DNA from 2 places in the Gordonia sp. B8661-1 genome. Region 2 is predicted to be linked to the other one. Evidence: riboswitches for the same ligand, from Rfam matches in the RefSeq annotation. Region 2 holds a riboswitch; the other holds the start of a gene.
What was found. A riboswitch is a leader RNA that binds a small molecule or an ion and turns the genes downstream of it on or off. The one in region 2 is predicted to bind S-adenosylmethionine.
Positions count from the first base shown of each region.

Region 1 (5,744 bases), on a different contig from region 2:
GTGCAGACCCTGATGCGGCACACCGGTCCCGCACTGAGCCCGTTCAACGCCTGGACGTTGGTCAAGGGATTGGAGACGATGCGGCTACGTGTCGATGCGTCGACCGCCTCGGCATTGCGCATCGCCGAGTTCCTGGAGGCCGATCCGCGCGTGAAGTGGGTGAAATATCCCTTCCTGCAATCACATCCGCAGTACGAGCTCGCCAAGTCGCAGATGTCCGGTGGTGGCACCGTGGTGACCTTCGAGCTCGCCGATCGCGGCAGCGTGACCGGCAAGGCGCGGGCCTTCGAGGTGCTCGACGGGCTGCAGATCGTCGACATCTCGAATAACCTCGGCGACTCGAAATCCCTCATCACCCATCCGGCGACGACCACCCACCGTGCCATGGGGCCGGACGGTCGGGCCGCGATCGGGTTGAGCGACAGCGTGGTTCGATTGTCGGTGGGTCTCGAGGGCATCGACGACCTGCTGGCCGATCTGGATCGTGCCCTGGGCTGAGCTGCGGAAAACGTCGCGCTCAGCCCCCTTCGAGGGCATAGTGCCCCCGGATCACGCTGAGGACGATGTTTTCCGCAGCCTCGGGACGTGATCAGCCGGGTAGCCCGGCGATGCCGAGTGCGTTGAGCACCGTGCGCAGCTTCGCCGTGGTCTCGTCGTACTCGGCCTGCGGATCGGACTGCGCGACGATTCCGCCGCCCGCCCAGGTGCGCAGGGTGCGCCGGTCGTCGGCGATATGCAGGCAGCGGATGGTGACCATCCACTCGCCGTCGCCCTCGGCATCGGCCCAGCCGACGGCCCCGCCGTACAGTCCGCGCGGGCCCTCGATGGCATCGATGAGCGAGGCGGCCCGCGCGCTGGGAGTGCCGCAGACCGCGGGCGTGGGCGAGAGCCGGAGGGCGAGGTCGAGTGCGGTCGTCCCGGGGTCGCGCAGGATGCCCCGGATCGGGGTCGCCAGATGCCAGATCTCGCCGGTGGCACGGACATCCGGGGTGGCCGGTGCACTCAGCTCGTCACACAGCGGGGTCAGCTGTTCCCGCAGGTAGTCGACGACGAAGGCGTGTTCGAGCCGATCCTTGGTGGACTCCGACAGCCGTCGCGCCGCTGCCGCATCGGCCGTCGGATCGGCATGGCGCGGTGCGGAACCGGCGTACGGCAGGCAGGTGACCTCGCGGCCGCGCTTGCGCAACAACGCTTCCGGGCTCGCACCGACGAGCCACCCGGTATCCGGACCGCCCGCTGCTCCGACGTCGACCGCGAAGGCGTTGTGCTCGGCGTTGCCGCCGGCCAGCGCGCCCAGCAGATCGTCGACGTCGACGACCGGGTCGACGGTGAACTCGACAGCCCGGGCGAGGACGATCTTGTCCACCTCGCCGGCCGCTATGTGTTGCAGAGCCTGCGTCACGCGGGCGCGGTGGGTGGCCTCGTCGGGCGAGAGCGACATCGAGGTGATGCTGTGCGCCGCAGCCGGTCTCGCCGGCAACGGATCGACACCCGCGGACAGCCGTTCGGGGGCGACGAGGGCCGAGGGGGTGCGGATGTCGAAGGCCAGCGCCCCGGTGATCGCCGGGACGTCGCGGGAGCGCAGCGTGGTGGCGGCGTCGGCGGCGTCGGTGAATCGTCCGGTCACTCCGTGCCCACGGACCGTGCCGTGCGGACGCGACAGTACGAACACATCGGGGTGGACGGTGTGTCCGGTGTCGGGCATGTCCTCACGCTACCGGCGGACGCCGGCGGGGGTTTAACCCACGGTGCGCGCAAATTGACAGTCCCGGAGCCGGTGACGCACTCTGGGTGCAGGTCATGAGTGCCAGTGACAAGCCCCGGCTCGCTGGTCGGCAACCCTCCTTCGCGGTGGGGTGCTCCGGGTGACGACCTGGCCGTGGTCAACCGATCGCGGCAAGCGCGAGTTCCAGGAGATATCTGTCATGACTGCTGTGCTGTCATCCCCGTTCCGGACCTGCACCACCGGCATCGCCGACACCGTTCATCCGCTGCCGCCCGTGGCGGGTTTCCGGCCGACGATCAGCCCGTTGGCACAGGTCGTCGGTGCCGAGGAATGCGTGCCCGTCGACGGCGGGCGTGAGGTCAGGTACGCCAATCTCGATTACGCGGCGAGCGCGCCGGCGCTGTGTGAGGTGACCGAGGCGGTTAGCGAGGCCCTTGCCCAGTACGCGAGCGTGCATCGCGGTGCGGGGCACCTCTCACAGGTCACCACACGCCGGTACGAGGCGGCGCGGGACACCGTGCGGAGCTTTGTGCGGGCGCGCGCCGATGACGCCGTGGTCTTCACCCGCGGCACCACCGACGCCATCAATCTGGCCGCCCACGCGACCGTCGGTGACGTCGTGGTCCTCGACATCGAACATCACGCCAATCTGCTGCCGTGGTGCGCTCCCGACGCCGAGGGCAATCGACGCGCGCGGATCGTCGCGGCGCGGGACACCATCGAGGACACCCTGATCGCCCTGGAGGAGGAGCTCGCGTCGGCGCCCGCCGCCCTGCTGGCGATCACCGCGGCGTCGAACGTCACCGGCGAAGTGCTCCCGATCCGGCGGCTGACGTCGATCGCCCATCGCCACGGTGCGCGCATCCTCGTTGACGCCGCGCAGCTCGTCGCGCACCGGCCGGTGTCGATGGTCAGCCACGGCATCGACTATCTGGTGTTCTCCGGGCACAAGCTGTACGCACCGTTCGGTGCCGGCGTGCTGATCGGGCGAGCCGACTGGCTCGATGCCGCCGAGCCCTACCTGGCAGGCGGGGGTGCGAGCGCGTCGGTGGATCTGGCCGACGATGCGTCGGTCACCTGGCATTCCGGCGCCGCACGGCATGAGGCCGGCTCACCGAACGTGTTGGGCGCCATCTCGATCGCCGCGGCCTGCGAGGCGATCACGGCCATCGGATTCGAACGGATCGGTCTGCACGAGGAAGAACTTCGCGCACGTGCCGACGCGGGTCTGTCCGGCATCGCCGGGCTCAGCCGACTGCGGATCTTCGCCGATTCCTCCGACCGGGTCGGGATCGCAGGCTTTGACGTCGACGGTCACACCCCCCGCGCCGTCGCCGAATACCTCAGCGCCCACGCGGGTATCGGCGTCCGGGACGGCAAGTTCTGTGCGCATCCGATTCTCGACCGGCTCGGTTACGCCGGGGGAGCGGTGCGTGCCAGCTTCGGCCTCGGCACCGGCTCCGACGACATCGATCGGCTCATCGACGCCCTGACCACACTGACCACCTCCGGACGACCGGACCGCCACCAGTAGGAGATCTGCCATCATGACCGTCACCCTGGCCCCCGACCTCGCGTCCGTCCAGCACGCCACCGTCAGCATCGGACGACCCGCTCTGCGTGTCGCGGTCGCGGGAGACAATGTGGCTCTTGACTTTTCGACCGTGGTGCGGCGAGATACGTTGCGCGAGGCCCGGCGTGCCCGTTCGCTGCTGCGCGCGGGCTCGCACGATCCGGCGAATTTCGTTGTCGCACTGGAGATCGAAGCGGCCATCGCACCGCACGCGGCCTCCGCGCGCGCCTCGGTCGACGCCGAGTCGAATGCCGGGCAGCGCGACGGGGCCGGCCTCGCCGAAGCGACGTCCGCGACGATCCGCTACGTCGGTACGCCGCGTGGTCTGGCCTCCCTGATCCGGGATGTCTACGCCGCCGAGGTGGCTGACGCCGTGATCGTGGTGCCCATCGACGGATCGGCGACCGCGGGTCGCGTGCGCGAAGAGGTGCTCCCCCTTCTCGGCTCGCTCGACCGGTAGGTTCGCGCGACGATCCGTCCTCCCGTTCCGGGATGTGGAGCCCGCCGCAGAGACGAGTTATGTGTTTTGTCTCACTGTAATCAGCCTGTTACCGTTTGTTTACCGAGCAAAACTATCGCTGACCTGCGTAGATGCCGAATTTCGGAACCTGTATGCGTTCATTGACATGTGTCATTTCGTACACATAGGCTGCTCTCAGCTTCAGAGGCAGTGAGCTACGGGCGGGGGGCCGGCGCGAGAAGATTCTCGGTGAGTTCTTTCATGCAGCTGCATCGAAGTCGGGTGCGAACCATGGAAGGACTGCGCTGCAATGGGAATCAAACGTGGATTCGTTGTGCTCGTCGCGGCGTGCGTGGCTGCGGTATCGGGGCCGACTGCCGTCGCCCTGGCCGATGACACTCCTCCGACATATCGCGGGAGCGTGCCGCTCGACGTGCCGAAGTCGTCCGAGGTGTTCAGCGGATTTGCGCTCGGCACCTTCCGGGACGGCCGGAATGCCACCCCGAAGGAGAACTTCGACGGCCTGACCGCCACCGACCCGTTCTACGCGGAACCGAAGCTGCCTGCCGGCGTCAAGCCCGGAACGCTGCTGAAGGCCAAGCGCTTCGACGTGCTGTTCACCGGTTTCAAGCCCGGGAACATCGACGCCTGGAAGATCATGTACGTCACGCAGGACGTGCGCGGCCGCAACATGATCTCCACCGGCGTGGTCATGCTGCCGCGCGACGGCCGTGACAACAGCACACGCAGACTTGTTGCGTACCAGGAAGCCAACGACTCGGTCGGGCCGAAGTGCCACCCGTCCTCCCAGTGGAGCGGCGGAGCATATGGCGACGCGTCGGCCTGGTCGGCGATCGGTCCGCTCGCCCTGATGTGGAATCGCGGTCTGGGCGTGGTGATCTCCGATGTCGGCAACGACGCGGATCCGCGTCCGCACGGGGTCTTCGCCGGACGTTTCGCCGCGAAGGCTCTGCTGGACGGGATTCGCTCCGCCTATCAGGTGCGCGAGGCCGAGCTGAATCCGCGGAATCCGGTGGGCATGTTCGGGGTCGCCGGCGGTGGTGTCGGTGCGGGATTCGCCGCCGAGATGCACGAGAAGTACGCGCCGGAACTCAACATCAAGGCGACGATGCTGGAGGCGCTCGCCGCCGACCAGAAGAACTTCATCAAATTCGCTGACGGACAGCTGGGTTCGGGGTTCGTCATGGCGACCCTGCTCGGCCTGGAGGCCCAGTATCCGGAGATGCGGATGAACGCTCACCTCAACCCGGCAGGCCGGGTGCTCGCCGACTACTTCCGGGCGAGCTGTCAGACCTATGCCTACTTCAGTACGCCGTTCCTGCCGATGCGGGCGATGTTCACCAGGGGGATACCGCCCGCGGATATGCCCGAGTTCCAGCATGTCTACCGCGCCAACACGATCGGCCTCGGAGACCGTCCGCGGTCGAAGGTCCTGGTCACCTCCTGCGCGTCGGACGACTCCTTCATGGTGGTGACCCCGGCGTCGGACTCGAAGAAGCTGGTGAGCCGGTGGGCGAAGATGGGCACTGATGCGCAGTATTACGGATTGCAATGTGGCATAGACACATTCGTCACCGATCTCTACAAGTGGGGTACCGAGCTCTTCGGTATGCACACGGTGGATTGGCTTGCGACCGAACTCGGTTCATGAGAGGGAAAAGAATGAAAGCACGTCCATCATCGTCGGTGACCCGGCTCGCCGGGTTGTTACTGGTGATCGCGAGTATGGTGGTCGGTTCCATCGCGTTCGCATCACCCGCGCGGGCGGCAGGCTATGAGCGTTATCTGGATCTGCCGCTGACCAACCGGTTCGCCGACAAGCACGGCGGCGGTGTGAACCGTGCCCTGCCAACCGATTTCGCGACGCTGAACCGGCTCATCAACGAGGCTCGGTCGAGTGGTGTTGCGCCGCAGCGCTATGCGGCCCTGCTCTTCCAGTACCGCCTGGCTCAGGCCACCACCGG
Region 1 covers NZ_JCAHRL010000004.1:88,696-94,439, forward strand. Annotated here, with positions in the region: gene AC4JJG_RS10485 (O-succinylhomoserine sulfhydrylase) at 1-498, shown strand, start outside; gene AC4JJG_RS10490 (isochorismate synthase) at 590-1,705, opposite strand; SAM riboswitch class IV at 1,797-1,909, shown strand; gene AC4JJG_RS10495 (aminotransferase class V-fold PLP-dependent enzyme) at 1,926-3,260, shown strand; gene AC4JJG_RS10500 (hypothetical protein) at 3,274-3,759, shown strand; gene AC4JJG_RS10505 (lipase family protein) at 4,070-5,431, shown strand; gene AC4JJG_RS10510 (hypothetical protein) at 5,443-5,744, shown strand, end outside.
Region 1: another riboswitch for S-adenosylmethionine. It lies ahead of AC4JJG_RS10495 (aminotransferase class V-fold PLP-dependent enzyme); the one in region 2 lies ahead of AC4JJG_RS00790 (bifunctional o-acetylhomoserine/o-acetylserine sulfhydrylase).

Region 2 (5,744 bases):
ACGCGATCGGGTTGGTCGACGTCGGCTTGCCCTGCTGGTGCTGGCGGTAGTGGCGGGTCACCGTGCCGTGCGCGGCCTCGGCCTCGCAGGTCTTGCCGTCCGGGGTGAGCAGCACGGAGGTCATCAGACCCAGCGAGCCGTAGCCCTGGGCGACCGTGTCGGACTGCACGTCACCGTCGTAGTTCTTGCACGCCCACACGTAACCGCCCTCCCACTTCAGCGAGGAGGCCACCATGTCGTCGATCAGGCGGTGCTCGTAATGCAGTCCGGCAGCATCGAATTCGGCCTTGAACTCACGATCGAAGACGTCCTGGAAGATGTCCTTGAACGCACCGTCGTAGGCCTTGAGGATGGTGTTCTTGGTGGACAGGTACACAGGGTAGTTGCGCTGCAGACCGTAGTTGAAGGATGCGCGCGCGAAGTCCTCGATGGACTTGTTGAAGTTGTACATACCCATCACGACGCCGCCCTCGTCCGGGATCTGCACGATCTCGTGTTCGATGGGCTCGGAGCCGTCGGCCGGGGTGTAGGTGATGGTGACGGTGCCCGCGGCGGGCACCTTGAAGTCGGTGGCGCGGTACTGGTCGCCGAAGGCGTGACGGCCGATGACGACCGGCTTGGTCCAGCCCGGCACCAGACGCGGGACATTGGAGATGATGATCGGCGAACGGAAGATGGTGCCGCCGAGGATGTTGCGGATGGTGCCGTTGGGCGACCGCCACATCTTCTTCAGGCCGAACTCCTCGACGCGCGCCTCGTCGGGCGTGATGGTCGCACACTTGACGCCGACGCCGTGCTTCTGGATGGCGTGGGCCGCATCGACCGTGACCTGGTCGTCGGTCTGATCGCGGTATTCGATCCCGAGGTCGTAGTAGTCCAGATTGACGTCGAGATACGGGTGAATCAGCTTGTCTTTGATGAACTGCCAGATGATTCGGGTCATCTCGTCGCCATCGAGCTCTACGACTGTTCCTTCGACCTTGATCTTGCCCATGTGGCTTTGCGTCCTCCTCGGCACGACGATCTCGCAGCCCCTGATGCTTGTGGCCGGGCTGCATTTCTCAACCTAGTACGGCAGTGGATCAGTGCGCTCGTCACGGTGTAAAAAGAACGCGCGTACTGTTAGAGACAAGCATACTCGGTGGGCGTGACCCGATGCGCACCGACGGCACAAGTGTGAAACTCGTCCCGTCGGCGCTGGCCCCTACTTTGCCCGGCCGAGGCGGCAGATGCGATCGTGCGATTCCACCGTCCCTCACGAGACACGCGAACGCTTCGGCGCCCAGGCGCGACGAATGCACGGAGATCATGGGGACATGTGACCGTTTTCCCGCCTCACCAGCGAGCCGAGATAGTTGCGCCCGGTCAGATCGAGACGGTTCCGGCGCGCGGCCACGCATGCTATATCCTTGACGCCAGGTCATGAGTATCAGCGCGAAGCCCCGGCTTGCTGATCGGCAACCCTCCAACCGCGGTGGGGTGCTCCGGGTGATGACCGGGTTGAGGAACGCAGCAGCGTTTCCCGGCAAGCGCGGGTCCGAAGGTCGGACCCCACCAGGGTCTTCATGAACCCTGCCGACCGTAGAAAGTGATCAGACCGTCATGTCCGACGACACCACCGATCCCACTGCCAACTGGAGCTTCGAGACCAAGCAGGTCCACGCGGGACAGACCGCCGATCCGGCGACCAACGCCCGTGCGCTGCCCGTCTACCAGACCACCTCGTACGTCTTCAACGACACGCAGCACGCCGCCAACCTGTTCGGCCTCGCCGAGCCGGGCAACATCTACACGCGGATCATGAATCCCACGCAGGACGCCGTCGAGCAGCGGATCGCCGCTCTCGAGGGTGGCGTCGCGGCACTTCTGGTCGCCTCCGGCCAGGCAGCCGAGACCTACGCGATCCTCAACATCGTGGAGAACGGAGGCCATGTCGTCTCCAGCCCGCGTCTCTACGGCGGCACGTTCAACCTGTTCCACTACACGCTGCCCAAGCTCGGCATCGAGGTCAGCTTCGTCGAGAACCCCGACGACCCCGAGTCGTGGCAGGCCGCCATCCAGGACAACACCCGCGCACTGTTCGGCGAGACGATCTCCAACCCCAACAACGAGATCCTCGACGTCCCGGCCATCGCCGAGGTCGCCCACCGCAACGGACTGCCGCTGATCGTGGACAACACGGTCGCCACGCCGTACCTGATCAACCCGCTCGCGCTGGGCGCCGACATCGTCGTGCACTCGGCGACGAAGTACATCGGCGGCCACGGCACCGCCATCGGCGGCGTGATCGTCGACGGCGGCACCTTCGACTGGCGCGGCCAGCGGGACGGCAAAGACCTGTTCCCCGGCTTCACCACCCCGGACCCGAGCTACCACGGCGCGGTCTTCGCCGACCTCGGCGCTCCGGCCTTCGCACTCAAGGCCCGCGTCCAGTGGCTGCGCGACACCGGCGCCGCGATCTCGCCGTTCAACGCCTTCCTGCTCGCACAGGGCCTGGAGACGTTGAGCCTGCGCATCGAACGGCATGTCGCCAACGCGCAGAAGGTCGCCGCCTACCTCGAGGGCCACGATCAGGTCGAATCCGTTTCCTACGCCGGTCTCGAATCGTCGCCGTGGTACGAACTCGGCCAGAAGCTGGCACCGAAGGGCCAGGGCGCGATCATCGGCTTCGAGATCGCGGGCGGCGTGGACGCGGGCAAGAAGTTCGTCGACGCGCTGGAACTGCACAGCCACGTCGCCAACATCGGTGATGTGCGTTCGCTGGTGATCCACCCGGCCTCCACCACACACAGCCAGCTGACGCCCGAGGAGCAGCTGGCCGCCGGCGTCACGCCGGGGCTGGTACGCCTGGCCGTCGGCATCGAAGGTATCGATGACATCCTGGCCGACCTGGACAAGGGGTTCGCGGCCGCCAAGTGAGCGCCCGAATCATGACGCAGAGTGGGTGAAAACGTGTCAGTGAGCATCGATCCGCAGTTGCAGACCTCCGGTCGGCCCGATTGGGAAACCATGCCCGACGGGGCGATGGCGGAGGCCCGGATCGGATCGGTCCCACTGGACAACGGCGGACGGATCGACGACGTCACCCTGGCGTTCCAGCGCTGGGGGACGTTGTCGCCCACCCGCGACAACGTGATCCTCACCCTGCATGCACTCACCGGCGACTCCCATGTGACCGGCCCCGCCGACGACGTCAATCCCACCCCCGGCTGGTGGGACGGCCTCATCGGACCGGGATGCGCGATCGACACCGACGAATGGTGCGTCATCTCCGCCAACGTGCTGGGCGGCTGTCGCGGTTCCACCGGGCCGTCGTCGCTGGATTCCACGGGGCGACACTGGGGTTCACGATTCCCGACCATCACCGTGCTCGATCAGGTGCGTGCCGAACGCGCCCTGATCGACACTCTCGGGATCACCGGGCTCGGCTCGGTCGTCGGCGGTTCGATGGGCGGGGCCCGTGCACTCGAGTGGTCCATCGAATATCCGGAACTCGTGCGCAGCGCGCTGGTCCTGGCCGTCGGAGCACGCGCGACGGCCGACCAGATCGGTACGCAGACCACGCAGATCGCCGCCATCACCGCCGACCCCGATTGGCAGGGCGGCGACTATCACGGCACCGGCCGACGGCCCACCGCGGGCATGGGCGTGGCGCGACGCATCGCCCACCTCACCTATCGCGGCGAGGTGGAACTCGACGACCGCTTCGCCAACCTGCCGCAGAAGGACGAGCACCCCATCGACGGCGGCCACTACGCCGTGGACAGCTACCTGCAGCATCAGGCGGACAAGCTGATCAGCCGCTTCGATCCGGGTAGCTACGTGGTGCTCAGCGACGTGCTCAACAACCACGACGTCGGCCGCGATCGCGGTGGCGTGGCCGCGGCACTCGGCGGCTGCCGGGTACCGACGATCGTCGGCGGCATCACGTCGGATCGCTTGTACCCCTTGCGTTTACAGGCCGAGCTGGCCGAGTTGCTCGGCAACTGCGTCGGCGGGCTGCAGGTGGTCGATTCCGGCAAGGGACACGACGGATTCCTGACCGAGTTCGATGCGGTGAGCGATCTTCTCAAGCGCACCGTGGAACTCGCGCGCTCCTGAGCCCGGCCGCACGAGCTCGCGGGTATCAGCCCTCGGATTTCGGCGCGGAAGGCGTCTCGACGCCGGGCACCGGTGCCGCCGGGGTCTCCCGGTCAGGCGCCGCACGGTTCGGGGTGTCCTGGGCCGGGGCCGCGCCGTCGGGGCGCCGACCGTCTGCGGTGTTCGGCGTCTGCCTGCCGGTCGGCTCCTGCTCACGCGCCACCGGCGGTTGCTGCACTCCCGGCCCCGGTGCAGGCGTCGGCCGTGCACGCGACCACGGAATCCTCGGCTCCACCTGCTCCGGATCGATACCGGGCGGCAGCAATTCCGGCGGTATCGTCGGCGTGCTGCCGCCCTGCCACGGCAGGGAGGGCAGCGGGAACGGCTCAAGTGTGCGCGTCGGCGGCTTGGCCGCCGACGGAGGCGTCGTCGGAACCAGAGTGGTTGTCGCCCAACCGGGTTCGGCACCTCCCCAACGCGGCGCGGGGGCGGGCACATCCGTGGTCGGCATCGGCTCGGTCGGCTCCACGGTGATCGAGGGGCTCTGCGCACGGGTCGGCGAAGCGCTGTCCTCGGTGGTCGACGTCGCCGTGTCCTCCGCGAAGGACGGCGCGGTGGACGGACCCGACGGCACCGGCGAGTTGTTACCGGCCAGCGACGAACTCACCGCGTAGATGGTCATCAGCGTTGCCGCGAGGATGGCACCCACGACCGCGATCGGCGTGGCGGACAACCACTCCCGATGACGATGCCCGCCGATGAAGGCCAGTTGCGAACTCGTCTCGGCGGTGGTCCGGTTGCGCGCCAGCACCGCCGCACCGCTCGGTGCGGCCAGTTCCGGATTCGGCGGCACAATGACCTCGACGTCGCTGTCCGGGTCCAGCATGCATTGCACGGCAGGAAGATTGGCCAGACCGCCGACGAGAACAACCGCGTCGACGGGCTTTCCGTTACGCTCCGCCTCGGAGAGATAGCGCGCCAACACTTTACGAGCTTCGCCGACCATCGGTGTGACCGCCGCCTCGACCGTGCCCGACGTCAGCGGGAGCTGACCCACACCATCGGCCACCAGGATCGATTCGGCGTCCGTCGACTTCCCGGAGGCGGACAGTTCCTCCTTGGCCGTGCGGCACGCGCTGAGCAGGGCGCGACGGCGCGAACGGGTGGCGATGCTGCTGGTGGGCATCGGCTCACCGTCCGGTCCGCCGTCGATCAGTTCGTCGACGATGGCCCGGTCGAGGGCACGCCCGCTGAGAACCCGGGACCGTTCATGTCCCGAGATCTGTCCCGCCGACGGACGCACGGTGTAGAGCGACATTCCGGAATCCCCGCAGTCGACCACGACCACCGAGTCGAACCGGTTGATCTGGCCGGTCACCGAGAGATATTCGACGACGGACTCGTCCTCGCCGACGAGATGGATCTGACGTTTGGGGCCTGCGCCGCGGGAACGAAGTTCCCGGCGCTGCGCGGGGGTGCGGGCGGCCACCCCGATGGGCCCGGGCCGCAAACCCGCCTCACGGGCGGCGGTGAGCATCAGATCGATACCGGAGTTCACCCGTCCGGCGGCGTCGTGGCCGTCGCTCTCGTCGACATCGATCACCCGGCTGTCGACCACGTGGCGTCCCACGTCATCACGAGTGAGCAGGACGTAGTGGATCATC
Region 2 covers NZ_JCAHRL010000001.1:166,526-172,269, forward strand. Annotated here, with positions in the region: gene AC4JJG_RS00785 (NADP-dependent isocitrate dehydrogenase) at 1-994, opposite strand, end outside; SAM riboswitch class IV at 1,419-1,538, shown strand; gene AC4JJG_RS00790 (bifunctional o-acetylhomoserine/o-acetylserine sulfhydrylase) at 1,603-2,919, shown strand; gene metX (homoserine O-acetyltransferase MetX) at 2,953-4,101, shown strand; gene AC4JJG_RS00800 (Hsp70 family protein) at 4,127-5,744, opposite strand, start outside.